DNA from 3 places in the Duganella violaceipulchra genome. Region 3 is predicted to be linked to each of the others. Evidence: riboswitches for the same ligand, from Rfam matches in the RefSeq annotation. Region 3 holds a riboswitch; each other region holds the start of a gene.

Region 1 (9,860 bases), on a different contig from region 3:
GTCGCTGTGCGCCACTGCCGCGTCCAACGCTTCATATGGCGTTTGCGTCAGCGTGTGTCCGTGGTCGTTCCAGTGGTGCGCATGCTCCGCATACGATGGTGCGGCGACGGTCACGCGCGATGGCTTGCGCAGCCGGGGCAGGGCCTGGATGGCGGCTTGCGTGCCAGCGACCGGCAGCATCAACGGCGCGCCATAGTATGCTGCCGCGGCCCGCGCCAGTTCGGGGTCTGCTTCCGGCAGGCGGTGCCACGCATTGCCCGGCAGCGCAGGCGCGGGATACCAGTGCGGGTTGATGCCGGTCGAGAGGTCGAGCCAGTCGTCGCGGCCGAAGCGCAGCGCGGCATCGCGCAGATTGCCGCCGTGTTCAAGCATGTGCCCACTCCATCCATGCTGCGGCGGCGCAGGCGATGGTCAGCCAAAGCGCCGTGGTGCGCGCGACCAGGCGCCATGCGCGGCTGATGTCGGCGCCGGTGGCGGGCTGACCTTCGCCCAGCGGTGGCCGCTGTTCCAGTTCGCCGTCGTAAATGGCGGCGCCGCCCAGCTGCACGCCGAGCGCGCCGGCGCCGCTGGACATTACGGGACCGGCATTCGGGCTGCTCCAGGCCGGGGCTTGCGTGCGCCAGCACTGCCAGGCGCGCAGTTTTCCCTGCAGGCCGGGCGCCAATAGCACGTAGGAGAGGGCGGTCAGGCGCGCGGGGATGTAGTTAAGGGCGTCGTCGATGCGGGCGGCGCTGCAGCCGAATTGCAGCAGCCGCGCAGTGCGGTAGCCCCACATCGCATCGAGCGTATTCGCCATGCGGAACAGCACCGCGCCAGGGCCGCCGGCGACGATGAACCAGAACAGCGTGCCGAAGACGGCATCGTTGCCGTTTTCAAGCAGGGATTCGGCGCTGGCCTTGGTCAGTTCGATTTCGCTGGCGCTGGTGGTGTCGCGGCTGACAATGCGGGCGGTCAGCAGGCGGGCGTTGGGTAGATCGCTTTGCGCCAGCGCGTCCGCGATGGGCAGGTTGTGGTCGCGCAGGCTGCGCAGGCCGAGGCAAAAATAAAGCATGACGGCATGTGCAATCCACGGCAGCGCGCCATTGGCGCCCAGCAGCCGGACCAGCAGCGCGGCAAGTGCGGTCAACGGCAGAACCGCCAGCATCCAGGCCAGCGCGCCGCGCCAGAAGCGCAGGCCGCCGCGGTTGAGGCGGCGCTCCAGCGCCATCGCCAGGTTGCCGAAGCCGACCAGCGGATGCCAGCGGCGCGCTTCGCCCAGCATCAGGTCGAGCAGCACGCCCGCCACCATCAGCAGGGCGACGACGCTGAAGCTCAAGCCTGTCAGCACGCCGTCCCTTTTAACACCAGCGGCAGGCCGGCGGCGACGAATACCGCGCGGTCGCATATGGCGGCCATGGCCTGGTTCAGTCGCCCCTGTTCGTCCACAAAACAGCGCGAGATCGCGCCGAACGGCATGATGCCCATACCGACTTCGTTCGATACCAGCACCACGTCGCTGGTGCACTTGGTCAGCGCGCTGGCCAGCATGTCCTGCTGCTCGTGGAATAGCGCGGGCAGCGCGATTTCGCCAACTTCCGGGTAGGTCTCGCCGCTGCTGAACAGCAGGTTGCTAAGCCATAGCGTGAGGCAGTCGACCAGGATCAAACGGTCCGGCGAGGACCAGCGCAGCAGCTGGTTGCCAAGTGCAAGCGGCTCTTCGACGGTGGTCCATTCGCTGGGCCGGCCGGCGCGATGATGTGCGATGCGCGCCGTCATTTCGACATCGCTGGCGGTGGCCGTAGCGATGTAGACGACTTCCTTGCCCGATTCAATGGCCAGGCGATCGGCATAGCCGCTCTTGCCTGAGCGTGCGCCCCCCAGAACCAGTGTACGTGTCATGCTGCGCTCCTAGAAAACAGGGCGGCAACCGCCGCCGGATTGGATGGGAAATAAGCGTGAAAATATGAAGCCGTCAGCGAACCGACGCGATACCAGGCTTCACCCTGCACGGCCGACGGATGCTTGATAGTGTACGCCGTTGGCGCCACTGCTGTCTCCAGCCTGGAGTAGTGGAAGGTATGGCCACGCAGGACGCCTTGCTCCGTCGGCAGTCCCTGTGATCCAAGGCCCGCCAGGCGCGCCTGCATCGCCACTGCACCACGCAGCAAGCCGGCCATTGGCCACACCGCGCCCGCCTGGTCGGCCAGGGTGTCGGCCAACGCCATCATGCCGCCGCATTCGGCGACAATGGGGGTGCCGGCCGCATGAGCCGCGCGCATCGACGCCTGCCATACGCCGGCCTGCGACAGTGCTTCGGCATGCAGTTCTGGATAGCCACCCGGCAGGTACACGGCGTCCGCTTCGGCCGGTATGGCTTCGTCGGCCAGCGGCGAGAAGAATTTCAGCGTCGCGCCCAGCTGGCGCAGCGTATCCAGGTTGGCCGGATAGATAAACATGAAGGCTGGATCGCGGGCGATGGCGATGGTGTGGCCGGCCAGCAGCGGTGCCTGCGGCGCCGTCGCTGGCGGAATTTCGATGCGCACCGGACGCAAACGCTCCCAGGCCGCTTCGTCGAACACCAGCTGGTCCGCCAGGTTGTCGAGCAGTTGGTCGATATCGAGGACTTCGCCCGGCAGCACCAGGCCGAGGTGGCGCTCGGGCAGCGACTTGGCCTGTCGCGGCAAGGTCGCAAACAGCGGAATATCGCGCAGCGACGCGGCTACCATCTTGGCATGGCCTTCGCTGGCGACGCGGTTGGCGATCACTCCCGCCATCTCCACCGGGCCATAGTCGCGCAGGCCGTGGACCAGTGCGCCGGCGGTTTGCGCCATGGCGCCGGCGTCGATCACCGCCATGACCGGCACGCCGAATTCGCGCGACAGGTCGGCCGACGACGGGGTGCCGTCATACAGGCCCATGACGCCTTCGATCAGGATCACATCCGCTTCGGAGGCGGCTTGCGCCAGCTGGCTGCGGCACAGCTCATGGCCGACCATCCACAGGTCCAGCGAGCGCACCGGCGCGCCGCTGGCGCGTTCCAGCAGCATCGGGTCGATGAAATCCGGGCCGCATTTGAACACGCGCACGCGCTTGCCCTGGCGCGCCAGTTTGCGTGCCAGCGCGGCGGTCACCGTGGTCTTGCCCTGTCCGGAGGCGACAGCAGCCACCAGCAGGGCCTTCACTTCGACGTGCGTCGTCATTACCACTCGGTTCCGAGTTGGGCGCCGATGCCGGCCTTGAAGGCGTGCTTGACGACTTCCATTTCGGTGACGGTATCGGCGATGGCGATCAGCTCCGGTGGCGCGCCGCGCCCGGTGATGACCACATGCTGCATCGCCGGGCGCGCCAGCAAATCGTTGATGACGGTTTCGACGTCCAGGTAGCGGTACTTCAGGGCGATATTGAGTTCGTCGAATACCACCAGGCCGATGTCGGGATCGGCCAGGAAGCGCTTCGCCTGTTCCCAGGCCAGCTGCGCTTTTTCGATGTCGCGTTCGCGGTTCTGGGTTTCCCAGGTATAGCCTTCGCCCATCGAGTGGAAGCTGACTTCCTCCGGGAAGCGGCGCAGGAACAACTCTTCGCCGGTCTGCATCGCGCCCTTGATGAACTGCACCACCCCGACCTTCATGCCGTGGCCCATGGCGCGTATCGCCATGCCGAAGCCGCTGGAGCTCTTGCCCTTGCCGTTGCCGGTATTGACGATGATGATGCCGATCTGCTTGTCGGCGGCGGCGATCTTGGCGTCGATGATGGCTTTTTTGCGTTCCATGCGCACGCGGTGACGTTCGTTCAACGCTGCGGTTTGTTCGTCGATGTCGCCGGTATTCTGTTGGGTCATGCAAAGTCCTCTTTGGGGATGAAGATGCTGCGTTTGCCGTGCTGGATGATGTCGATCGGGTGGCCCAGGTAGTCGCCCAGGATCTCGGCCCGCATCACCTCCGCCGTGGTGCCGGCCAGCCAGCGGCCGTCGCCCATCAGCAGCAGCGCGTGGGTGGAGACGCTGTGCGCCAGCGTCAGGTCGTGTCCTATCATGACAGCGGTCTTGCCCTGTTCGCGGCACAGGCGCGCCAGCAGGCCCATGACGCTGACCTGGTGCGCCAGGTCCAGCGCATTGGCGGGTTCGTCGAGCAGCAGCAGCGGCGTGTCCTGCGCCAGCATGGCGGAGATGGCCACGCGTTGGCGTTCGCCGCCGGACAAGGTGCGCACATCGCGCTCGGCCAGGTCGGCCACTTCCATCGCTTCCAGCGATTTCAGCGCGATGGCGTGGTCGTCGCTGCCTTCCCAATAGCGGTTGCCATGGTAGGGGTGGCGCGCCGACAGCACGGTTTCGATCACGCTGTAGGCGAAAGCGTCGCTGCGGCTCTGTGCCAGGAAAGCGCGCTGGCGCGCCAGCTCGGCCAGTGGCCAATCGGGCAGCTCGCGCTGCTGGATGGCGACGTAGCCGGCGTCCGGGTTGCGCAGGCCGGCCAGGGTTTTCAGCAGGGTGCTCTTGCCGGCGCCGTTGCGGCCTATGACGCTCCAGCATTCGCCTTCGCGTACCTGCCAGTTCAGATTCGTTATCAGCTGGCGCTGGCCGATTTTCAGGGAGAGGTTGTGGGTGCTGATCATCATTTGCGCAAACGGTGCAGTTGGTACAGGAAGACCGGCGCGCCGATCAGCGCAGTCAGCACGCCCACTGGCAGCTGCTGCGGCGCGATGATGGTGCGGGCCAGCGTGTCCGCCAGCAGCAGGAAGGTGCCGCCGGCCAGCGCCGCCGCCGGGATCAGCACGCGGTGATCGGCGCCGACTGCGAAGCGGCACGCATGCGGCACGATCAGGCCGACGAAGCCGACGCTGCCGGCGCTGGTGACGGCGCTGGCGGTCAGCAGTCCGGACGCGAAGAACAGGCCCTTGCGCAAAGCGCCGACGCGGATGCCCAGCGTGGCGGCGGCTTCGGCGTGCAGCGCCATCACGTTCATGGAGCGGGCGCTGCGCAGGGCGAATACCAGGCCGCCGGCCAGCACGATCCAGGGCAGCGCGCGCATCGGCGCACCGGCCAGGTCGCCGATCATCCAGAACACCATGCTGCGCAAGCGGCTTTCAGGGGCGATGGAGAGCATCAGCGTCACCATCGCCATGCAGGCGGACGACAGGATCACGCCGGTCAGCAGCAGCAAGGCGGTGCCGCCTTCGGCCGCCGCGCCGCCGCGCAGGTCGCGCCGGGCCAGCAGGTACAGCATCATCGAGACGGCGACCGCGCCGCCGAAGGCCGACGCGTCCACCATCCAGATGGCGCAGCCGAACAGCAGTGCGGCCAGGGCGCCGACGGACGCGCCGGCGGAAATGCCGAGTACATAGGGATCGGCCAGCGGGTTGCGCAACAACGCCTGCATCATTACGCCCGCCAGCGACAGGGCGGCGCCGGTGACGAAGGCGGTCAGCGCGCGGCTCAGGCGCAAGTCGAGCAGGGTGGAGGCCAATGTCTGGCTTTGGCCATGCAGCAGCTCACTGACTGCCGCGGGAATATCGGAGAGGGGTATGGAGACCGAACCGGTCATGCCCGAGAAAACCAGGCTGGCAAACGCGAACAGCACCAAGCCTGTCAGGGTGACGGCGGCGCGCTGTCGCAGATTGCGGGAGAAAGAATGCATGCACTGCTTTCAAAAAAGAGAGACTGCCGGGCGCGCGGCGGTTGCGCCCCACGCCCGGCAGGTTACACCATTAGCGCTTACTTGTAGCCGTAGCGGATACCGGCAAACAGCTTGGACATCGGCGTGGCGTAATTGCGGGCCAGGTCATACTGCTTGTCGCCGATGTTGTTCCAGCGAACCAGCGCCGACCAGTCGCGGTTGAAGTGGTAGGTCGCGTACAGATTGACCAGGCCATAGCCGCCCAGGCGGTTGCTGTTGGCGGCGTCTTCGTAGCGGTCGCCGGACAATTCCAGTTCCACACCGGCCTTCAGTGCACCGGCGCTGTAGTCGGCCATCAGATTACCGTGCTTTTTGGCGCGGCGCTGCAAGCGTTTGTTACTGGTTTCGTCCTTTGGATCTTGCAGGTCGATGGTGGCGGCCAGATTGACGCGGCCCAACTGCTGGCTTGCGCCCATGGTCAGGCCTTCAAGCAGCGCGTGGTTGACGTTGTAGGCACAGCCACTCTTCGCACCAGAGAACGGACATGGCGTGGTGTTCACCAGCAGGTCGGTCAAGCGGTTGCGGTAATAGCTGGCGTTCAGCGCTGTGGCGCCGCTGTCGTAGCGCAGGCCAATTTCGGCGTTCTTGCCCAGTTCCGGTTTGTTGGCTGGATTGCCGTAGGACGGGTAGTACAGTTCATTGTAGGTCGGTGCGCGGAAGCTGGTGCCGTAGCTGGCGGTGGCGCGCAGCGCTTGCGTAAAGTTGTAGCCGTAGCCTAGCGAGCCGGTATTCTTCGAGCCGTAGAGCGATTTATCGCGACGCACGCTGGCGTTGAACAGGTTGTCGCCGCGACGGGCGTTGTACGAGGCCGCGAGGGAGTTGGTGGTCCTTTGTGGCTTGTCCAATTTGAAGCCGTTGGTCACGACTTCTTCCTTGCGATGGTCGTACAGCAGTTGCAGTACGTCGGCGCCGATCTGCACATCATTCTGCCAGGTGAAGGTGGTTTGCTTGGTATTGATCTGCGAGTAGTTCGATGCCAGGGGGCCGCTGTAGTTGGCGCCGTCGTCCTTGGTCTGCGAATACTGGACCAGGCTTTGCCAGATCGGCAGGATCTGGTTTTTGCTGTAGATGGCGGCGTTTTCGAGCTTTGCCGCCGAGCGCGTATCGTAGGACGAGGAACCGCTGTCATACTGGGACTTCAGTTTGCTCCGCAGGAGCAGCGTACCGATTTCATGGCCTTCGGCCAGGCGCAGGCTGAATTGACCTGCTGCGTTTTCGCGGTCGTAGCCATCTTTGTCGGCGTTGTAGGAGAAGTTGCCAGGACGGGTGGACGAGAAGCCATCCGATTTTTCCTTGCCGGCGCTGATCGCATAGCTGATGCTGTGTTCACCGCCGGTGGCACCGGAGAGCGATACATCGCCTTCGCGGGTGTTGTCGGTGCCGTAGCCGGCGAAGGCGGTGAACGCCGGCGCGCCCTTGCCCTTCTTGGTGAAGATCTGGATCACGCCGCCGATGGCGTCGGCGCCGTACAGGGAGCTCAGTGGGCCGTAGACGATTTCGATATGATCGATGGCGGTGAGCGGAATGGCGCTCCAGTTGGCGGCGCCGGTGGTCGACGAGCCGATACGCACGCCGTCGACCAGCACGAGGTTCTGGTTGCTGTTGGCGCCGCGGATAAACACGGTGGCGTTGGTGCCGGAGCCGCCGGTGCGGGCGATCTCGATGCCGCGCTGGCGCTGCAGCAGGTCGACGATGGAGCCGGCGCCGGATTCGGCGATCTGTTCGGCGCTGATGGTGATGCTGTCGCTGATCACGTCGGCCAGGGCCTGCGGGCTGCGGGTGGCGGTGACCAGCACGGTGCCGGCGGTTGGTTCTGCGTGTGCATAGGAGGCGGCCATTGCCAGCGCCAGCGACGTCAGGGCCGCAGGGCAGGAGATACGAAGGATCATGATGTAGTTTTTCTGTTAATAGCAACCGGCCGACGTCCCCGTGGGCCAGATTGAACAGAAGCGGAGAATTGAGAGATGCGTGCTGCGTAGCCGTTGTTGTCGGCTCCATCCGTTCGCGCACATCCCGTTCGCTCGCTTCCACCTGATTTGGCCGGTATCCGGGCTGGCAAGTTAGACCACCTCACCTTCCCATGCGGAGCACAGTGGTTTGTCAGAGGAGGTTTGTCGCGCATCAGCTGCGACACTTGCTTACCGTTGCGGGGGCAGCACACGTGCACTCATACAGAGCTTCATGTTTCCCGTTTAACTGCGCATCTGGACAGACGCGCGGGCACCAAAACCCGGTCATTATACGGGTTTGTGCGGCGGCGGTCATGGGGCGGCGGTTTAGTTTTGCAGCACCAGCGTGGCGCCGTAGGCGATTTGATGCGGATGGCGAGCGGCTTGCAGCGCCATTTCGGCAGGGGGCAGGCCGGCATGGCAGGCCGACAGCAGACGCATTGCGCCGGCGTGACAGATGACGACGGCGTCGCGCTGCTGGCGCTGGAGGTCGGCGTAAAAGGCGGCGATGCGGCTGGCCATTTGCAGCACGCTTTCTCCGCCGCCCGGGTGGTAGTTGACCAGGTCCGCGGCCCAAGCATCGATGTCGGCGCGCGCGATATCGTCCCAGGGACGCAGTTCCCAGTCACCGAAATCGATCTCCGCGATGCGGGCGTCCAGCAGCGGTGCGGGGGAGCGCAGCGGCGCCGCCAGTTGCGCCGCCAATGTGGCGCAGCGTTGTAGCGGGCTGCTATAGAGAGGCAGGCCTTGGGGCAGTGTGGTCGACAAGGCGGCCAGCGTTTGCGCCAGCTGCACGGGCGCCACGGCGAGATCGCTGCGGCCATAGCAGATGCCGGGTGCGATCAGCGGTTGCGGATGGCGGACCAATATCAGCTGCACAGTGTTACCAGGGCAGGGCGCCGTGGCGCATGCTGGCCAATACGCACAAGTAGAACGCCACCTCGCTAAGCTGCTGCACCGCACCGAGGCAGTCGCCGGTATAGCCGGCAATGCGACGGACGAATTTGTGGGCCAGCCAGGCGGTGGCGATGGCGGCGGCGAGGATGCCCGCAGCCAGCGCGGGCCACGTCAGCCACCCGCAGGAGATCATCGCCAGCGCGGGAATGGCTGCGGTGGCGACGGCAAGTGCGAATTCGGCGGTGCTCATCTTTTGCGCCAGTGGCTTGGCCTTGCCTTCGGCGCGCGCGTAGTCGAGACGCCAGATCAGCGAGGTGGCCATTAATCTCGACAGCGGATGGGCGACGAAGAGCGCCGCAATCGCTTGCAACGGCGGGAGCATCGATAGCGCCGCGCACTTGGTGGCCAGCAGGCAGATGATGCCAATGGCGCCGTAAGCGCCGATGCGTGAGTCCTTCATGATGTCCAGTACGCGTTCGGGCGTCATGCCGCCGCCGAAGCCGTCGCACATGTCGGCAAAGCCGTCTTCATGGAAGGCGCCGGTGGCGTAGATGCCGGCGGACGTCGACAGCAGCACTGCGACCGGAGCGGGGAGGAACACTGCGGCCAGCGCGTAGACGCCGGCCGTGATGGCCGCGACCACCACGCCGACCATTGGAAAATAACGTGACGCCTGGTTCAGCCACGCAGGATCGAAACCCACCCAGGCGGGAATCGGCAGGCGGGTGAAGAACTGGAGCGCGGTGAAGAACAAACGTAGTTGATGCACGGCGCTTACTCGGACTTTTCGCTGACATGGGCCGACTCGAACGTGGCCATCTGGTTCAGGAAGTTGACCGACGCGTGCAGCAGCGGCAGCGCCAGCGCGCAGCCGGTGCCTTCGCCCAAACGCAGGCCCAGGTTCAACAGCGGCTTTGCGCCCAGCGCGGCCAGCATTTGCTGGTGGCCGCTTTCATCGGAGCAGTGAGCGAAGACGCAGTAGTCCAGGATGTCCGGCTGCATGCGAGCGGCGACCAGCAGCGCGCTGGTGACGATGAAGCCGTCGATCAGTAATATCTTGCGCAACTCGGCCGCCTTCAACATGGCGCCGGTCATCATGGCGATTTCCAGGCCGCCGAAAGTGGCCAGCACGTCCAGCGGTTCGACTGCGACGGCGTGTTTGGCGACTGCCGCTTCGACCACGTGTTGCTTGCGCAGGACGCCTTCCGCGGACAGGCCGGTGCCAGCGCCCACGCATTGCTCGACAGGGATGCCGGTCAGCTTGTGCATCAACGCGGCGGCGGCGGTAGTGTTCCCGATGCCCATCTCGCCGAAGCCGACCACGTTGCCGTCCAGTTCTGCGACCAGGGCCATGCCAGCGGCCAGG
Region 2 (9,860 bases), on a different contig from region 3:
TGCGCGGGCGGCATCGCCGGCGGCTTGTGCGGCGGATGGCTGGTTCACCGCCTGCCGGAAAAGGTCATGCGCGGCTTCGTCGTCATCGTCGGCGCCGTGCTGACCATCTGGATGTTCGTCAGAACGTAGACTTCAATGTCAGCCGCAAGGTGCGCGGCTCCACCGGATGGTAGTGGATGTCGTTGACGCCTTCCGCCGGCTCGCCCTGCAAGCGCGAGGGATAGTAGTAGTCCACATCGCTGGCCTTGCGATCGAACAGATTGAAGGCATCGAGCGACACCGCCCAGCGCCGGTCGATCTTGTAGCCCACCCGCGCATACGCAATCGCCGTCGTCGCCGAACGCTGGCTGTTATCCTCGATCAGCGGACGCGGGCCGAAGTAACGCATCTGGAACGCGCCGGACCACGGGCCGATATCGGTGATGGTGGCGCCGAACGACGCCACCTTGCCGATCGCGCCCGGAATGTAATCGCCCACGTCGTCATGCTCAGTGTAGTGCGCGCGCGAGTAGGCCAGGTCCAGGTCGAACAACAGCCATGGCGTGGCGATGTAGTGGTTGTTCCACTCGATGCCCGAACGGTAGCTGCCACGGCTGGCCGCCGTATCGCCGGCGTCGCCGGAGAACACCAGCTCCGACGCCGAACGCAGCTTCCACAAGGCCATCGAGCTTTGCAGGCCCGGCACGACCTCGGTACGCATGCCCAGTTCCGCGCCACGCGTCTTGACCAGCGGCGTAACCGGGTCGACAGGTTCACGTTCCTTCGGCGTCAGGTGCACGGTGGTGCCACGCGCGTCGTTGCTGTGGAAGCCCTCGCCGTAGTTGATGAAGAACTCCGTCTTGGCCCAGGGCCCCAGCACTACAGACATCTTCGGCGACGTCATGCCCTCGCCTACCTTGCCGGTGTTCTCGGCGATATTGCTGTTCACATCGAAGCGGTAACGGTCGTAACGCACACCGGCCGTGGTGCGCAGCCACTCGCGCCACTGCACCGTGTTCTCGAAGTAGGCCGAGGCATTCGCTTCCTTGACCTTCGATTGCGTGATGGTGCCGGAGATCTGGCGCTTCACGGTGCTGTACAGCGCCAGCGGCGACAGGTAATCGTAACGCCCTTGCACGCCGACCTTGTTGTTCACTTCCAGCCCGCCCCACTTGCCGAACCAGGTCTGCGCCACGTCGAAGCCCGCCATGCGGCGCTTTTCGGTCTGGCGCGACTGGTCGCCGTTGACCGGATCATTGAGGAAGTAGGTGAAGTCGTTGTACAGGTCCAGGCTCGATTGCACCACGTAGGCGTTGGCCTGCAACAGCGTGTCGCTGCTGCGCCGGCGCAGCGTGGCGGACAGGCTGTAACGCGAGGTGATGCCGCCGTCGCTGGTGTCGATGGCGCCGTAGGGACCGATCTCGCCGCTCTGCACCACGCGCAGCGGAATCTGGTTGCTGGCATACCAGGCGCCCTTGTAGAACATGCCGGTGACGCTGAACTGGTTGTCGCTGCCGCCCGGGCTGTAGCGCAGCACGCCCAGGCTTTTGTGGAAGGCTTCCGGGCTGACCCACGGGCCGTTGTTGTGGCCCAGCTCCGCGCCGTAGACCAGGTTGCCCTCGCCCAGCGGCGTCGAACCGGTCAGATTGGCGCGGTAGTACTGATGCCCGCCCACCGTCACACTGGCGGTGTTTTCCTTCAGCTTGTTCGCCAGTCCCAGATGCGCCGCGCCGGCGGAGGCGAAGTCGCCTTCGTCAGCATAGTACGGGCCCTTTTTGTAGTTGATGCGGTCCACCAGTTCCGGCATCAGGAAATTCAGGTCGGTGTAGCCCTGGCCGTGCGCGTGGGTGCGCATATTGACCGGCATGCCGTCGATGAAGGTGGCGAAGTCGGTGCCGTGATCGAGGTTGAAGCCGCGCAGGAAGTACTGGTTGGCCTTGCCGTCGCCGCTGTGCTGCGTGACGATCACGCCGGGCACGAACTCCAGCAGCTCGCCGGGACGCAGCGCCGGACGGTTGGCGATCAGCGCCGCCGTCACCGAGCCCTGGCTGGCGGCGCTGGAGGTGCCGACGCCGTTGTCGTAGTGGCCGCGCACTTCCACCGCAGCCATGGTGGTCGCGGCGGCTGCGGCCTGCTCGTCGGCATGCGATGCAAGCGGCAGGCCCGCCACCAGCGCGATGATGGATTTGACAATCATAGGTACTCCTTCAATTTACTCAATTTATTCCGGCGGCCGACGTAGCCGACGCCGATCAGCGCGGCGGCCAGCGCCAGCAGCGCCAGCGTGCCGACGGTCTTCTGCACCGGCGTCAGGTTGGCCAGCGTTTGCATTTCGAAGCCATTGACCTTGGCGTCGGCAGTATCGGCTGCGGCCTTGGCTTTCGGCGCCGGCTCGGCCGGTTTGTTCTTCGCGTGCGCCGGCACGGGCGGTGGCAGCTCCTGCGCCTTGGCCTGCAATGCCTGCAAGTCCGCCACCGCGTTCTGCATGGCGACATCGGTCTGCTGCTGCGTGGCCGTCGGCGCCGGAGGCTGCGCGGATGGCGCGGCGCCACCGGCACGTGCGGCCGCTGCGGCACCGCGCGCGACCGCCGCGTTGGTGCCCACGTTGGGCACGAACTGGCCGCTGAACTGCGGCGCGATCTTCAGCGTCGCCTTGCTGCACGAATCGGCGCTGCACGACACGCCGGCATCCTTGATCGCCTGCGCATTCTGCTGCGTCAGTTTTTCGCGCACCGCGTCGCTCGGCTTCCAGTAACCGCGTTCGATCGCGCTCAGCATACGGTCGGTGATGGCCTGGAAGGCGCGCAGGTTGCCGCTGCCGGCGAAGCGCTCGCGCACCTTCAGGCCGTGGCGGTCTTCCACATAGGTGTCGTACATGCGCTGCCATTTGCCGCCGTCCACCACTTCCGGCACGGTGACCTGCCACGCCCACAGGTAATCGACCACGCGGTTGATGTAGCGCGCGCCGGAATAGCCTTCCTTCAGCATGCTGTCGGCCCAGTGCGGGTTCAGGTAGCGGGCCTGCATCTCCTGGCCCATGTACTGCTCCAGCGTCTTGTGGCCCGGCTTGCGCGGGTTGGACAGGTCGCTGACCATCACCTCCGGCGTCTTGCCGTCCACGCTGCGGATCGCCATCGCGGTGCCGCCCAGGTACTGGAAGAAGTCGTCGTTGTCCAGCGTCGCGAACAGGTTGCTGGAGCGGCTGTGCAACGCGATCTTGCTGCCGCTGATGGCCTGCCTGAACAACTCGCGGCGCTGGCCGGGATCGGCCTTGTCGTCGCCCCAGTAGCCGGCGCCGAACGGATGGCTCATGCGGTTGATGAAGACGTCCGCCACTTCCTTCTCGTTCTGCCAGGCGTTGGTCAGCGGGATCAGCTTCTCGATCTGGGTGCCGTAGGCGCCGCTCGGCAGGCCGAAGATGCGCACGGACGCCATGCGCTGCGCCTCTTCGGCGCCGATGCCGCTGGCCTGCAAGGCGGCCACGGTCTTGCGGCTGTGCGCCTGCATCACGTTGCCGTCTTCGCCGGGGGCGTTGTCGTCCTGCTTCTGCGCCAGTTGCGCCGCCTGGTCCATCAGCGTCAGCAGGTTGCCGAACAGGTCGCGGAACAGGCCGGACGAGATCAGCGTCACGTCCACCCGAGGGCGGCCCAGCTGCTTGCGCGTCAGCGCTTCCACGCCGGTCACGCGACCACGCTCGTCCCAGGTCGGACGCACACCCATCAGCGCCATCGCCTGCGCTTCCATGATGCCTTCGTGGCGCGAGGTTTCGACGCCCCACAGGTTCATGCTCAACTTGTCCGGCCAGGCGCCGTGGCGCTTGCGATAGTCTTCCGCCAGTTGCTGCGCCAGTTTGTAGCCGGCTTCGTAGGTGGTCTTGCTCGGGATGCGCGACGGATCGAGGCCGAAGAAGTTGCGTCCGGTCGGCAGCGCGTCCGGATTGCGTACCAGGTCGGCGCTGGCGCCGGTCGGAATGTAGCGGCCGGACAGCGCCTGCATCAGGCGCTCCAGTTCCAGCCCGGCGCTGCGTTCGATGTCGTTTTCCAGTTGCGCGATGCGTTTGGTTTTTTGCTCCGGAGTCGACGTGGTGTCGAGGCTGACCACGGCGCGCGCGGTGGCGTTGCGCAGCTCCGGCTTCGGCGCCACGCCGAAGGTGTGCAGGCCGAACGGCGTCAGCTTGCTGCCGGTGTCGTCCAGGTATTCCTCCAGGCCTTCCATGTCGGCTTCGGTTTTGAGCTCGGTCTTTTTCATGTCCTTCAACACGCCGCTCTTGGCCGCCAGGCGGTTGATCGCTGTCAGGTGGCTGCGCGCCAGCAGCGGGCTTTTTTGCTCGGCCACGCGGTAGTCGTTCAGCAGCGCGCCCAGTTCGCGCAGGTCGGGATTCAGGCCGGCCACGTCGAACGGTGGCGTCATGTGGTCGATGATGACGGCCATGCCGCGGCGCTTGGCCTGTATGCCCTCGCCCACGTCGTCCATCACATACGGATAGATGTTGGGCATGGCGCCGATCAGCGCCTCGGTCGGATCGCTTGCGGACAGGCCGGCCTCTTTACCGGTCAGCCATTCCTGCGTGCCGTGGGTGCCGATGTGCATGACGGCGTTGGCCTGGAAGCCTTTTTGCAGCCACAGGTAAAACGCGATGTATTCGTGCGACGGCGGCATGCTGACTTCATTGTGCAGCTTCTCCAGGTTCTGTTCCCAGGCGCGGCCGGGCTGCGGCGCCATCAGCACATTGCCGAAGCGGCGCGCCGGATAGACGAAGAACGGCTCGCCCTTGGCGTTGCGCCACAGGACGGGCGCGTTCTCCGGCTTGCCCCAGGATTTCTCGATCGACGCGCGCAGCGGCTGCGCCAGCGTGGCGAACCATTTCTGGTAATCGGCCAGCGGGACCAGCAGCGCCTGGCCGCTTTCAGCCAAGTGCGTCAGGCCCGCCATGTAGTCGCCCCTGGATTTGCCGGGGTAGTTGCCCCACTGCTGGATCTCGCCTTGCAGTTCTTGCTGCGACGGCGGCAGCGCAGTCCCGGTCTGGTAGCCGTCCTGCTTCAGGCGCTGGACGATCTGCCACAGGCTCTCCGGCAGCACGTTCAGGTAGGCCGCGCCGATGGTCTCGGAACCATGCGGATAGTTAAAGTACAGCATGGCGATGCGCTTGTCGCCGTTGGCCTTCTGGCGCAAGGCCATCCAGCTGTTGACGCGCTCATTCAAGCGCTCGATGCGCTCGGGGATCGGCGTCTCTTCGACGTAGGCCAGGCCGGTCTGCGCATCGCTGATGCGTTCGCGGCTGGCGACCACGGTCGGCTGGATCAGGCCCGCCACTTCGGCGCCGGCCAGCTGCCAGGTGCGTTCGATGATATCGAGGCCGATCTTCGATTCCTGCCACTGCGCCAGCGACTGCTGGCTCAGGGTGATGGCGTTGATCGCCGGGACGCCGATCTTGTCCAGCAGCGCGCCGGTGTTGGCGGTGCCGCCCACCTTCATGCCCAATGCGACAATCAGCTCGACGCGGCGCTTGCCGTTTTCGTCCAGCAGGAAGCGCAGCGGCACGTCGTACGGATAGCCGAACACCGGCAGCACGTTGTAGCCGCTCGCCTCCAGCCGCGCGACGATGGCCGCCAGCGGCAGCGTTTGTCCAGCCACCAGGCTGGCGCGGTAGAACGGCACGGCGATCCATGGCGCGCCGGGCTTGTAGCTGGCGTAGCCTTGCAGGTACTGCTCGTAGCTGCCGGAGGTGCGGTTGGCCGCCACGTCGTACAGGCCCACTTCCGGCATCGCATGCACCGGCGCGACGGACAGCCTGGAACCGAAGTGGTTGCGCAGGATGTAGCGCAGCAGGTTGCCCATGTTCTCCACGCCGCCTTCGCTGTGGTAGGACTGTATGGTCTTATCGTCGCGCACACCCTGCTCGCGCAAGCTGTCGTCGATGGCGCCGCCGACCGCGAACACCGGCCGTCGCGCCTTCTGCAAGGCCTGCAGTTCGGCGCCCAGGGCCACCATGGCCTGGCGGCCCTTGGTGTTGACGATCGCAACATCGGCGCTGGTCAGGGCCGCGCGGTCGGCCGGCGTCATGCCGTTGGCCGGAATGATGCGCACAGCGACGTTCAGCTCTTTCAACTCGGCCTGCAGGCCGCGCACCGCCAGCACCGCCGGGCGCGATTCGATATCGCCCAGCATCAGCGCCAAGGTGCGCGGCGCCTGCGCCGAGTGCACATAACCACCGATGCACAGGGACGCCAGCAACAGTAGCAGCGCCCACAATTTTTTATTCAGGTACATACACGACCTTCCCGTCCGGCAGTTGATACGCGGTGCCCAGGCGTTTGCCGGAGCCCGACAGCGGCTTGTCGCTCACTTTGCTCACCTTGATTTCGGCGCCCTTCTTGGTCAGCACCTCGACATGGCCGTCGGCGCTTTTCTTGGCGATGGTGACTTCGGAGTTCGGGTCCAGCAGGTCCATCATGTTCCAGGCCGAGAACAGCGCCAGCATCATGGCGACGATGAAGACGATGCTGGCGTCGAACAGGTTGGCGACGCCGGCCAGCGGGTCCTCGTTATGCTCGCCGATGCGGCTGTAGCGGTGGCGGTTCATATAGCGCATCTCAGGCTCCCGCGCGCACCAGGTGCGGCTTGTGGTCTTGCGCCGCGAGGTGGGATTCGGCCGCGTAGGCGATCTCGGTCAGGTCGCTGCGCAGCCAGTGCTCGCGCACCAGGCTCAGTACATAGGCGCTGACGCTGCAGGCCAGGCCGACCACGGTGGCGGTGAAGGCGGTGGTCATCGATTCGGCCATCTTCGGCAGGTTGCCCTGCGCCAGACCGGCCAGCGAGATGCCCATCGGGATCAGGGTGCCCATCAGCCCCAGCGCCGGGCCGACGCGCACCACGAAGCGCACGCCGTCCAGGCGGCGCACGCCATTGACGTCGGCGCGCTGCACCAACCGTTCGAGGCGGGCGTCCAGTCCAGGCTCGCCTTCCTGCGCGGTCAGTACGGCGGCCATTTCCTGTTTGGCGGTGGCGACCAGCACGCGCACGCCGCGGCGGCGCTCCAGCCATTCGGCGCCGAAGGTGCCGAAGCACACCAGCATATGCAGCACCAGCGCTGCGATCCCCAGCAGCACCGGCAGGTAGAGGATGGTGGAAATGGAATACAGCAGTGTCTCGATGGAGTGCACGGCCGCGTCGGCGGGCAGGTTAAACATGGGCGGGTCCTGTGGGCAGAGAAGAAAAATCGGGGCGCAGGCGTGCGCGAACGGCGCGTGCGCAGGGCACGGCCGCCAGTCGGCAAGGCCGTGGCGCACAAAATCGATGCATAGATGTAGATCGCAACAGATGCAAGCCGCTCACTTCCCCGTGAGCGGATTGAACAGAAATGCCTGGGCATTTCCACCTGTCCTGGCCGGTATCCGGGCTGGCAAGCGACACCGCCTGACCTTCCCATGCGACTGCACAGTGGTTTGAAGAGGCGGATTTGTCGTCAACGACGACGCTTGTTTACCGTTGCGGGGGCAGCACATGTTGGCTGGCGTGGCCAGCTCCATGTTTCCCGTTTAACTGCGCGTCTGGACAGACGCGCGGGCACCAAAACCGGGCGATTATACTTTAGTTGGCCAGCGATTGGAGAATGGGACAGTCGGGGCGATGGTCGCCGTGGCAGCAGTGGGCCAGCGTTTGCAGGGTGTCGCGCATTTCGGTCAGCTCGGCGATGCGCTGGTTCAGTTCCGCCACGTGGCCCATGGCGATGGTCTTGACGTCGGCGCTGGCGCGCTCCTTGTTCTGCCACAGCGACAGCAGCTCGCGGATCTGCTCCAGCGAAAAACCCAGCGAGCGTCCGCGCTTGACGAAGCGCAGCGCGTGCAGGTCGTTGTCGCCGTAGATGCGGTAGCCGGCCTCGCTGCGCTTGCCCGGCGGGATCAGGGCGATGCTTTCGTAGTAGCGGATCATCTTGGCCGTGACGCCGCTGGCCGCTGCCGCTTGTCCGATGTTCATGCTTGTCCTTTCTGATGGTCCGGCTTCCAGCGGCGCAGCAGCAAGGCGTTGCTGATCACGCTGACGGAGCTGAGCGCCATCGCGGCGCCGGCAACCATGGGGTTGAGCAGGCCGAAGGCGGCCAGCGGTATGCCGACCAGGTTGTAGATGAAGGCCCAGAACAGGTTCTGGCGTATCTTGCTGTAGCTGCGGCGCGAGATCGAAATCGCTGCCGCCACCAGCGCCGGATCGCCGCGCATCAGCGTGATGCCGGCGGCGTGCATGGCGACGTCGGTGCCACTCGACATGGCGATGCCGACATCGGCGGCGGCCAGCGCGGGGGCGTCGTTGATGCCGTCACCGACCATGGCGATGCAGGCGCCGACGGTCTTCAGGCCGGCCACCGTGGCCGCCTTGTCGGCGGGGAGCATGTTGGCGATGATGCGGCCTATGCCCAGTTCTTTGCCGACGGCGTCGGCGCTGCCCTGGTTGTCGCCGGTGAGCAGGATGGTCTGGATGTGCATCGCATGCAGCGCTTCGAGCGCGGCGCGGGCTTGCGGTTTGACGCGGTCGCCGAAGGCCAGCAGGCCCAGTAGCTGCGCGGGCTGCGGCGCGTTGGAAGCGGCCAGCCAGGATATCGTCAAGCCTTGCCGCTCCAGTTCCGTGGCGCGGACGCTCAGCACATCGAGCGCCACGCCCTCCTCCTGCATCAGCCGCGTGCTGCCCAGTATCAGGCGCGCGCCGTCGACCATGGCCGCCACGCCGCGGCCGGGCAAGGCGGTGACGCCGGTGGCGGTCGGCGCGTCGACGACGCCGGCGCTGGTGGCCAGACGCGCGGCGGCGGCATCGGTGACGGCGCGGGCCAATGCGTGCTCGCTGCCGCGCTGGATGGCGGCGGCCAGTTGCAGCAGCCGTGCTTCATCGACGCCCACCGGCTCCAGCGCCGCCAGCGACGGCTTGCCCTCGGTGAGCGTGCCGGTCTTGTCGAACGCCACGGTGGTGATGCGGTGCGCCAGCTCCAGCGCCTCCGCATCCTTGATCAGTATTCCGTAGCGCGCCGCCACGCCGGTGCCGGCCATGATCGCGGCCGGCGTCGCCAAACCCAGCGCGCAGGGACAGGCGATCACCATCACCGCCACCGCGTTGATGATGGCCCGCTCGGCGTCGCCGCTCGCCAACCACCAGCCGGCGAAGGTCAGCACCGCCAGCACCAGCACCACCGGCACGAACACCGCGCTGACGCGGTCCACCAGATGCTGCACCGGCGCCTTGGCCGCCTGCGCATCCTCCACCAGGCGGATGATGCGCGCCAGCGTGCTCTCGGCGCCCACCGCCGTCACCCGCACCAGCAGCAGACCTTCGCCATTGATGGCGCCGCCCGTCACATGGTCGCCGGCGTGGCGCGCCACGGGCAGGCTCTCACCGGTGATGAGCGCCTCGTCGACATGGCTGGCGCCTTCGACCACCACGCCGTCGGCCGCCACCCGCTCGCCCGGCCGCACCACCACCAGCTCGCCCGGACCTACTTCGGCGATCGGCACTTCGACATCCTGCGTGCCGCGCCGCACCCGCGCCGAATCGGGCCGCAGCACCTGCAAGGCGCGGATGGCGGACGTGGTCTGGCGCTTGGCGCGCGCCTCCAGCCATTTGCCCAGCAAGATCAAGGTGATCACCACGGCCGACGCTTCAAAATACAAATGCGGCATGGCGGAGGTCGATGTCAGCAGCTGATAGACGCTCAGGCCATACGCGGCGCTGGTGCCCAGCGCCACCAGCAGGTCCATATTGCCGCTGCGGGCGCGCAGCGCCAGCCAGCCGGCGCGATAGAATCGGGCGCCGAGCCAGAACTGCACCGGCGTCGCCAGCAGCAGCTGCAGGCGGCCGTCCAGCATCCAGTGCACGCCGGCCAGTTCCAGCAGCATCGG
Region 3 (9,860 bases):
CACCGCCTATACTGGCGGCATGAAATCCGACGGGGCTACGGTGCGGGAACGAGTCGCAAGTTGGCAAGGATGGCGGCGTAAAGTTCCGGCGTGAGTGCGCCCGACAGGCTGTAAACATCGGGTGCGTTATCGACGACCAGGTAGGCATATTGGGAACTCGGCGGCGTGGACTGAATCCAATATGCATGCACCTTGTCGCGCGCGGTGTGCGTGTAACGGATCGCGTTGTCCAGGCCTTCTACCCTTCTGATTTTTGCCCATGGATCGGCGCTATTGACCGGGTGGCCCAGTTGCTCAAGGAACTGGTTCGCAGATAGTTTTTGTCTATACTTGTCCACCAGTCCCCGTACCGGCGTGGCGGATAGGACGACGTCATGTCTGGGGTCTCCGTCGGGAGGAATCAGATGCACGGACGGGGCCATGCTGGTAGCGATAAAGATCTTGCTGACAAGTGCGGGCGGCAGTTGTATTTCCAGCATTCCGAACTGGAGCACCGAGCAGCCGCCGCAGGCTGCGTTCCGTGGCCAGTCGACTTGTTCCAGAACGACAGGGCTTACCCCCTGCGCAGGGGTAAGCCAACTGACCGCCGTCAGCATCAATAGCGCGGAAGTAGGGCGTGTCAGGCGCATTGTGACGACCTTGATAATAAGCTCGAAGAGGCGATGCCGAGTGCCGCCAGGTCCAAAGCCGTTCTCCACTTGTAACAGTGTCGGTTGCCATTTCAACTCTCCATTTTGTCGCTCAATTCCAGCGGAATCTCCACTGTAGGTAGGTGTTTGGCGAGGATGTTGAGCGGAGTTAAAGAGGCTGATAGTTGCGCACCGCGGATCGCCAAATGAAAACGCCCTGCCGGCTGGCAGGGCGTTGGGCTTGACGCGGCTTGCGCCATCAGGCGGCGACGTTGCGCCCGCTCCGGGCCGACCAGCGGTACAGTCCCCACACCATCGCCACGCCGAGGATCAGCGCCACGATCATGGCTTGCGCCTCGCTCAGCGAATTGGCGATGGCCAGCGGCTCGCCCTTGCCGGAGACCACGATCAGGCCGGCCAGCGCGACGTTGAACAGGCTCTCGCCGACGATGAAGCCGGACATCACCAGCACGCCCAGGCGCTTGGCGGTGTCGCCGCCGACCTTGTGCTCCATCGCGCGGTCGAACAGGTAGCCGGCCACGGCGCCGATGCACACCGGCGTGATCACCGCGCTCGGCAGGTAGATCGCCAGGCCCACGCCCAGCGGCGGCAGCGAGTACTTGCCGTTGCTGGACTTCTTCAAGGCGAAATTGATCGCCACCAGCAGCAGGCCGACCAGCGCGCCGTAGCCCAGCAGGTCCCAGCGCAGCTGGCCGCCGATGACGCCCTTGGCCAGCGTCGAGATCAGCAGCGCCTGCGGCGCGGCCAGCGGCTGGTCCGAGATCGAATTGAGGTTGGGCGCGCCGACGAAGCCGTTCGCATGGTTGAGCAGCTCGAGCACCGGCGGCACCACGCACGAACCGGCGATCACGCCGATCAGCAGGCCGACCTGCTGCTTCCACGGCGTGGCGTCGACCAGCTGGCCGGTCTTCAAGTCCTGCAGGTTGTCGTTGCCGATCACGGCCACGGCCAGCACCACGGTGGTGACGAACAGCGCATAGGCGATCAGCGCCTGGGCCACTTCCGGCCCCATGATGCTGCGCCCGACCATGCCCACGCTCAGCGCGGCGCCGAGGATGGTCAGGATGGCGATGCCGGACACCGGCGAATTCGAGGAGCCGATCAGGCCCGCCATGTAGCCGCAGACGGCGGCGGCGAACATGCCGGCGATCAGGATGTAGCCGATGCCGACCGCCACCAGCGGCAAGGCCAGCGACGCCAGCGGGCCGCCTTGCAGGAAGCTGGCCAGCAGCCAGCCGGCCGGCACCATCGACAGCAGCGTGACCAGGCCGACCACGAAGATCGGCAAGTCCTGCTCGGTGCGATCGAGCACGCCGCCATTGAGCTTGGCCTTGCGCGCCGAGTCCATCGCCGACTTCAGGCCGCCGAAGATCGGCTTGGCCAGGCCGGCCAGGGTGATGATCGCGGCCATGCCGATCACGCCGGCGCCCATCATGCGCACTTCCTTGGACCAGATGCCCAGCGCGTGGGCGGAGGCGTCGACGCCGGCCGCGGCCGGCGACAGGGAGGTCATCAACGGCACCATGATGCCCCAGGCGATGACCAGGCCGGCCAGCATCGCGATGCCGACCGTGATGCCCATCAGGTGGCCGGCGCCGATCAGCGCCAGCGAGCTCGAAGCGCCGATGCCGGTGGCGCCGGCGCCGGTGCGGAAGTAGATCGCCACTTCGCCGGCCATCAGCTTGACGGCGGCAAACGCGGCGAAGGCGGCGGAAGCGACGCTGCCCCAGATCACGGCCCACAAGCCGGCCTTGCCCTCGGCGGCGCCGGCGCGCGAGGCCATGCCGACCTTGAGCACCTCGGCGGCGGCCACGCCTTCCGGGTAGGGCAGGTCGGACTGCGACACCAGCGCGCGGCGCAGCGGCATGGTGTACATCACGCCCAGCACGCCGCCGATGGCGCAGGCGCCGAAGGTCGGCCAGAACGGCACCTTGGCCCACCAGCCTATCATCAGCAGGCCGGGCAGCACGAAGATCACCGACGCCAGCGTGCCGGCGGCCGAGGCGATGGTCTGGACGATGTTGTTTTCCTGGATGGTGGCGTCCTTGAAGGCGCTCAGCAGCGCCATCGAGATGACGGCGGCCGGGATCGAGGTGGCGAACGTCAGGCCCACTTTCAGCCCCAGGTAGACCTGAGCCGCCGTGAAGACCAGCGTGATCAGTATGCCCAGGATGATGCCGCGAACGGTGATTTCCTTGGGGTTGGACGGTGCAGCTATGCTCATCTTCAGCACTCCGGTGGAGAATAATATTGTTTATATAATCAGAAAAAGGGAAAAGCGCCTCATGATATCCGAAGTCCAGGCGAGCCAGCAGGTAAAATAGCGGATTGTCAGAACGATTTTGAAGGTCAGAGCATGTCGATACAATGGTACCCAGGGCACATGAACGCCGCCAAGAAAAAGGCGGCCGAGCAGATGGAGAACACCGATCTGGTGATCGAGGTGGTCGACGCGCGCCTGCCCGAGGCCAGCACCAATCCGATGGTGGAGGAGTTGCGCAAGTTCCGCCAGCGTCCGTGCCTGAAGATCCTCAACAAGATCGACCTGGCCGATCCGGCCGCCACGGCGGCCTGGGTGGCTTATTACAACGCGCAGGAAGGCGTGACCGCGTTCGCGATGACCACCAAGAAGCCGGCCGACGTCACGCGCGTGCCGGAACTGGCCAAGCAGCTGGCGCCGCACCGCGGCGTGCCGACCAAGCCGCTGCGCATCATGATCATGGGCATCCCCAACGTCGGCAAGTCGACCCTGATGAACGCGCTGCTCAAGCGCAAAGTGGCCAAGGTCGGCGACGAGCCGGCCGTGACCAAGCAGCAGCAGAAGCTTTACCTGGACAAGAACACCATCCTGGTCGACACGCCGGGCATGTTGTGGCCGAAGATCGCGTTGCCGAGCGACGGCTTGATGCTGGCGGCCAGCCACGCGATCGGCTCGAACGCGCTGATCGAAGAGGAAGTGGCGGTGTTCCTGGCCGACGAGATGCTCAAGTACTACCCGCAACTGCTGGTGGCGCGCTACGGCTTCAAGGATATCGAGAGCTTCGACGGCATCGCGGTGGTGGAGGGCGTGGCGGCCAAGCGCGGCTTCCGCCAGAAGGGTGGCGACCTCGATTTCGAGAAAGCCTCGCACACCTTCCTGGGCGACTACCGCAGCGGCATCCTGGGGCGCATCTCGCTGGAGACGCCGGCCAGCCGCAAGGGCCGGCTGGAGGTGCACGACGCCGAGATGGCCGTCAAGAACGCCGAGAAAGCCGCCATCGCCGCCGCCAAGGCCGAAGCCTACGCCAACGGCAAGCGCGGCACCTAGTACCCAACCCGCAGAGCCGGGCAAGGGTCGGACCCCGCACGGGGTCCGACCCTGCGTCCGCATTGCGGGGTGGCGCCGCGGCTAAGCCACAGCCGCCCGCCCGAAGCGGAAGCTGGAGACCGCCAGCGATCCCATGAACGCATCCTCGTGGTAGGGCACGGCCGCCGGCTCGTTCTCCGCCGCGCCCAGCGCCACCATCAGCGGCAGCAGATGTTCCTCGCGCGGATGCGCCATGCGCGCGGCCGGCGCCTGTTCCCATTCCAATAGGCGCGCCGTGCGCTCCCGCGGCGGCAGCGCCATGGTCGCGCGCAGCCAGCCGTCAAACGCGTGCGAGGCCGCCGCGCCCTGCGCGTTGAAGGCGCGCAGGTTGTGGTAACTGAGCCCGCTGCCGACGATCAGCACTCCCTGCTCGCGCAAGGGCGCCAGCAAGCGGCCCACTTCCAGATGCGTCAAGGGATCGAGGCCGCGCTTGAGCGACAGCTGCACGATCGGCACCTGCGCATCCGGATAGATCGGATACAGGGCGCTGAAGGTGCCGTGGTCGAAGCCGCGCTGCGCATCCAGCCGCGCCGGATGGCCGCCCGCTTCGAGCAGCAGCTGGACCTGCGCCGCCAGCTCCGGCGAACCCGGCGCGTTGTACCGCACCTCGTAGGTGTGCGGCGGGAAGCCGCCGTAGTCGTAGATCATAGTCGGCCGGGCCGACGACGACAGCGTGAAATCGCGCTCCTCCCAATGCGCGGTAATCACCAGCACCGCCTTCGGCGTCACGCCGAGCTGGCGCGGAATATCGCGCAGCGCGGCGTCCAGCTGGCCGTACAGATGGCCCACCTGGTCCATCATGAACGGCCACGGACCGCCGCCGTGGGAGAGGAAATAGCTGGGCAATGCATGCATGAAAAGCTCCGGTTTGAGTATCACCCCACTATAAGCACCGTCGCCGTTGCGATCAATGCACGAAATATAGATAGGTCCTATCTAAAATGTTAATGATCCGGGGCGCCCGCGTATAATGCCGGGGTTCTGGTGCTTGCCCATGTGCTCACATGGGCGGTTAAACGGGAAACACAAGGCCGCCCGCGCCCACGGCGCGACGGCCAAGGTGTGCTGCCCCCGCAACGGTAACGCGAGGCGACGTTCAGCCTTGCCAGCCCGGATATCGGCCAGACTGGGGGAAGCGCGCAGCGACAACGTCCGCGCGGCTTCCGTACACTTCCAGCCTGCGGGGACGCGGGCGGATGTCTCTTTTGAAAATGACCTGACATGCAATCCTCCGCCTTCCAACCGCGCCTGCTGGCCGCCGCCGTCTCCCTGTGCTTTGCCGCCGCCGTTCCCGCCGCCGCCCAGATCTCCGAGGTGCTGGCACCGGTCGTCATCACCGGCTCGCGCTTCGACGCCAACGCCGCGCTGACGCCGATCGGCGCCGTCGTCATCACGGCGGAAGACATCCAGCGCGCCGGCGCCAACGACGTCAACACCGCCATCCGCAAGGTCGGCGGCGTGTACGGCCGCCAAAGCCTGGACGGCAGCCCGGACTTCAGCCTGGACCTGCGCGGCTTCGGCAGCAACAGCAGCCAGAACATGGTGATCGTGCTCGATGGCGTGCGCCTGTCGGAAAATGAACTGAGCAACGCCATCCTGTCGACCATTCCGATCGACACCGTGGACCACATCGAAATCACGCGCGGCGGCGCCAGCGTGTTGTACGGCGACGGCGCCACCGGCGGCGTGATCAACATCGTCACCAAGCGCCCGGTCAAGAATACCCGCCGTGGCAGCGTGTTCGTCGAGGGCGGCCAGTTCCGCGCCGGCGAGGCGCGCGTGTCCGGCTTCCAGGCCTGGGACGGCTTCGCCGCCGACGCCACGCTGGGTACCCAGCGCACCGACAACTACCGCGACAACAACGAATTCAAGCAGACCCACTTCAGCGGCGGCGCGCAATGGTTCGACAACGCCGGCCGCGCGGGCTTCCGCTACGAAGGCGCGCGCCAGGACATGCGCCTCCCCGGTGATCTGACCGAGGCCATGTACAAGGCCAATCCGCGCCAGGCCAAGACCCCCGACAACTACGGCAATCTCGATAGCGACCGCCTCACCGCCTTCGGCCAGCGCCGCATCGGCGGCTATGAACTGGCGGCAGATCTGTCGTACCGCAAGAAGAAGGCGGTATCGACTTACGTCGGCACCTCCGGTCCATCGACCTACACCCTCGATAGCAAGCAAACCCAGTTCTCGCCGCGCGTGCGCCGCCTGGGCGAGATCGGCGGCCTGCTGAACGAGATGGTGGCCGGCTTCGACTGGACTGTATGGAATCGCGTCAGTACCGACAGCGGCCACTATTCGGCGGGCGACGCCACCCAGCACTCGAAAGCGCTGTATGTTCGCGATGAGCTGCGTTTCGATGCCGCCCATGAAGGCCGCGTATCGGCCGGCGTGCGCCGCGAAATCTTCAACAAGGACTTCAGCGATCCGCTGAACACCTTCGGCGTCAACACCTACAAATTGGCGCAAGGCCTGAAGGCATGGGAACTGCAGGCGAGCTACATGCCGGTCGCCAAGCTGACCGTCTACGGCAAGGCCGGCCAGAGCTACCGCGTCGCCAACTCGGACGAAAACGGCTACACCGTCGACACCAACAAGGTGCTGCTGGTGCCGCAGCAGTCGCACGACCTGGAACTGGGCGTCAGCTACGGCAGCGCCGCGCGGAAGATCACCGGACGCGTATTCCGCCACAATCTGACCAACGAGATCTTCTACGATCCGACCCTTAACTTCAACAACGGCGCCAACACCAACCTGGCGCCGACCCGCCGCCAGGGCTTCGAGCTCGACGCCGAGCAGCGCATCAACGCCGCCTGGAACCTGACCGCGCACTACCAGCATGTGGACGCCAAGTTCACTGAAGGCGTCAACAACGGCAAGGAGATGGTGCTGGTGCCGAAGAATACGCTGACCGCGCGCCTGAGCTGGACCCTGGCCACCGGCCACACCGCCGACGTCGGCGCGCAGTGGGTCGACAGCCAGCGCAACGGCGGCGACTTCGACAACAAGTGCCCGGCGCAGATCCCGTCCTACACCACCGTGGACGCGCGCTACGCCCGCAAGCTGGGCCAGTGGGAGTTCGCCGTGTCCGGCCTGAACCTGACGGACAAGCGCTACTTCTCGCAAGCCTTCAACTGCAAGGACGGCATCCAGGGCGGCATCTACACCGCCGACGGCCGCCAGCTGAAACTCTCGGCCCGCTACGAGTTCTGATGCGCGCCGTGACCACGAGCATCCGCTGCGCCGTGCTGGCGCTGGCCTGCGCGCCGCTGTGCGCGCAGGCCGCCGTCACCGTGCAGGACGACGCCGGCAACAGCGTCGCCCTCGCCAGGCCGGCGCAGCGCATCATCTCGATGGCGCCGCACATCACCGAGCTGCTGTTCGCGGCCGGCGGCGGCGAGCGCGTGGTCGGCGTGATGAACTACAGCGACTACCCGGAAGCGGCCAAGCGCATCCCGCAGGTCGGCAGCAACGCCACCATCGACATGGAACACGTGCTGGCGCTGCGCCCGGACCTGCTGGTGGTGTGGAAGAGCGGGAACACCGCGCGCCAGCTGGAGCAGCTCAAAAGCCTGGGCATCCCGATCTTCCACAGCGATCCGCGAAAGCTGGACGAAGTGGCCACCAGCCTGACCCGCCTGGGCCAACTGATGGGCACCGAGGACGCCGCGCAAAAGGCGGCGCAGGATTACCGCCAGCGGATCGCCAAGCTGACGGCCACCTACGCGCAAAGGCCGACGGTGCGGGTGTTCTATCAAATCTGGGAAAAGCCGATCTTCACGCTCAGCGGTGAGCACATCGTCAGCGACGCGATCCGCGTCTGCGGCGGCCAGAACGTGTTCGCCGCACTCAAGCTGCCGGCGCCCACTGTCAGCACCGAGGCGGTGTTGCAGGAAAACCCGGAAGCGATTTTCGGCGGCGACCAGCACGACGCCGAATCCGGCATCAATATCTGGAAGCAGTACAAGGGCATGCTGGCGGTCCAGCGGGGCAACCTGTTCACGCTGGATGGCGAACAGCTGGTGCGCGCCACGCCGCGCATCGCCGACGGCGTCGCCGCGTTGTGCGAACGGCTGGAGACGGCGCGCCGGCGCCGCCCCTGAAGCTTAGCGCCGCCGTCATTTGCACAGCGCGGAAAAGGTGGTAATCTCGCGGCGTTTGCCACTTACCTTGTCGAAGGACTGTTATGCGTTTCCTGAACTTGCTGCGCCCCCTGATCGCCACCGCCGCCTTCATGGCCTTCGCCGCCGGCGCCCACGCCGCCGAATTCAAGAACGGCATCGATTTCACCACGCTGGACGCGGTCAACCGTCCGGAGACCGGCAAGAAGGTCGAAGTGCTGGAAGTGTTCATGTATCACTGCCCGCATTGCAACGCGCTCGAGGCGCCGCTGGCGGACTGGGTCAAGAAGCAGGGCGACAAGATCGTATTCCGCCGCATGCACCTGGGCGAGGACGCGCAAGCCAAGGCTTTCTTCACGTTGGAAGCGATGAACGCGCTGGGCAACGGCTTGCACGAGAAGTTCTTCCACGCCGTGCACGTCGAGCACTACCGCCTCAACACCGACCAGTCCATCCTGGACTTCGTCGTCAAGAATGGTGTCGACAAGGCCAAATATCTGGAATTTTTCAACTCGTTCGCGGTCCAAACGAAGATGAAACGTGGCGTGCAGGTGGCAAACCAGTATAAACTCGACAGTGCTCCGGCCCTGGTGATCGACGGTCACTATACGACCTCGCCAGCGGTGGCCGGCCACGGCCTGGCGACGGTTCCCGAGGCGCACGCGGCCATGTTTGCGGTGATGGATAGCCTGGTTGCCAAGTCGGCCCAGGAACGCGCCACTAAGAAGTAAGGAAAGCCATGAAAGAAATCAGCGACGAACGCAAGGCGGCCGAGGGTGAGGTCATGAAGATCTACAAGGAATCTTCGCCGGTCATTGAAACCCTGTTCGAATGGGCCTACATCAACCACGTGGCATGGAGCCTGGCGGTGCTGGCGCTGGGCTTCATCGTCTGGCTGCTGATCGCCTTGAGCAATGCCGAGAACCAGCGCAACGCGCTGATGACCAAGCAGTGCGCCGATCCCGTCTTCAAGGGGGAGCTCGACAAGAAGTGCCTGCGCACCGTGCACTCGCGCGAGCACTGGTGGGAGCACGTCGGCTATGCGCTGACCCACGTCAGCCCGGAAAAATAGGCACGACACCAGCCCGCAGCAGCGGGCTTTTTTCTGTGGCATTTACTTTGACTAGGCGTCCGATGAAACAAGTGATACTGGTGACCGGCAGCAGCCGGGGCATAGGCGCGGCGACCGCGCTGATGGCGAGCCGCCGCGGCTACGCTGTGTGCATCAACTACCTGCGCGACGCGCAGGCGGCCGCGCAGCTGCGCGCGCAGATCGTCGCCGAGGGCGGCGAGGCGATCGCCGTGCAGGCCGACGTCAGCGTGGAGGCCGACGTGCAGCGCCTGTTCGAGACCATCGACGAGGAACTGGGGCCGCTGACGGCGCTGGTCAACAACGTCGGCATACTGGAGCAGCAGTGCCGCCTGACCGAGATGTCGGTGGCTCGCCTGCAGCGCGTGTTCACCACCAATGTGATCAGCTACTTCCTGTGCTGCAAAGAGGCGGTCAAGCGCATGTCGACCGCCGACGGCGGGCAGGGCGGCGGCATCGTCAACTTGTCGTCCGGCGCGGCCCGGCATGGCGCGCCGAATGTCTACATCGACTACGCCTCGTCCAAGGGGGCGATCGACGTGATGACGCTGGGCCTGTCGAAGGAAGTGGCGGCTGAAGGCATCCGCGTGAACTGCGTGCGGCCGGGCATGATTTATACCGACATCCACGCCAGCGGCGGCGACCCTGGCCGC

What was found. A riboswitch is a leader RNA that binds a small molecule or an ion and turns the genes downstream of it on or off. The one in region 3 is predicted to bind cobalamin.
Region 1: another riboswitch for cobalamin. It lies ahead of KVP70_RS32265 (TonB-dependent receptor domain-containing protein); the one in region 3 lies ahead of KVP70_RS03675 (TonB-dependent receptor).
Region 2: another riboswitch for cobalamin. It lies ahead of KVP70_RS08900 (MotA/TolQ/ExbB proton channel family protein); the one in region 3 lies ahead of KVP70_RS03675 (TonB-dependent receptor).

The regions. Positions count from the first base shown of each region.
Region 1 covers NZ_JAHTGR010000039.1:774-10,633, reverse strand. The annotation lists gene cobD (threonine-phosphate decarboxylase CobD) at 1-372, opposite strand, end outside; gene cbiB (adenosylcobinamide-phosphate synthase CbiB) at 365-1,327, opposite strand; gene cobU (bifunctional adenosylcobinamide kinase/adenosylcobinamide-phosphate guanylyltransferase) at 1,321-1,878, opposite strand; gene KVP70_RS32285 (cobyrinic acid a,c-diamide synthase CobB) at 1,875-3,179, opposite strand; gene cobO (cob(I)yrinic acid a,c-diamide adenosyltransferase) at 3,179-3,817, opposite strand; gene KVP70_RS32275 (ABC transporter ATP-binding protein) at 3,814-4,587, opposite strand; gene KVP70_RS32270 (FecCD family ABC transporter permease) at 4,587-5,609, opposite strand; gene KVP70_RS32265 (TonB-dependent receptor domain-containing protein) at 5,687-7,537, opposite strand; cobalamin riboswitch at 7,670-7,891, opposite strand; gene KVP70_RS32260 (histidine phosphatase family protein) at 7,925-8,476, opposite strand; gene KVP70_RS32255 (adenosylcobinamide-GDP ribazoletransferase) at 8,481-9,263, opposite strand; gene cobT (nicotinate-nucleotide--dimethylbenzimidazole phosphoribosyltransferase) at 9,269-9,860, opposite strand, start outside.
Region 2 covers NZ_JAHTGR010000004.1:80,082-89,941, forward strand. The annotation lists gene KVP70_RS08880 (sulfite exporter TauE/SafE family protein) at 1-129, shown strand, start outside; gene KVP70_RS08885 (TonB-dependent receptor) at 119-2,176, opposite strand; gene KVP70_RS08890 (cobaltochelatase subunit CobN) at 2,173-6,249, opposite strand; gene KVP70_RS08895 (DUF2149 domain-containing protein) at 6,236-6,571, opposite strand; gene KVP70_RS08900 (MotA/TolQ/ExbB proton channel family protein) at 6,573-7,169, opposite strand; cobalamin riboswitch at 7,348-7,568, opposite strand; gene cueR (Cu(I)-responsive transcriptional regulator) at 7,570-7,956, opposite strand; gene KVP70_RS08910 (heavy metal translocating P-type ATPase) at 7,953-9,860, opposite strand, start outside.
Region 3 covers NZ_JAHTGR010000002.1:174,276-184,135, reverse strand. The annotation lists gene KVP70_RS03695 (hypothetical protein) at 36-725, opposite strand; gene KVP70_RS03690 (OPT family oligopeptide transporter) at 889-2,874, opposite strand; gene ylqF (ribosome biogenesis GTPase YlqF) at 3,007-3,957, shown strand; gene KVP70_RS03680 (DODA-type extradiol aromatic ring-opening family dioxygenase) at 4,039-4,851, opposite strand; cobalamin riboswitch at 4,962-5,136, shown strand; gene KVP70_RS03675 (TonB-dependent receptor) at 5,218-7,209, shown strand; gene KVP70_RS03670 (cobalamin-binding protein) at 7,209-8,099, shown strand; gene KVP70_RS03665 (thiol:disulfide interchange protein DsbA/DsbL) at 8,183-8,848, shown strand; gene KVP70_RS03660 (hypothetical protein) at 8,857-9,189, shown strand; gene KVP70_RS03655 (SDR family oxidoreductase) at 9,252-9,860, shown strand, end outside.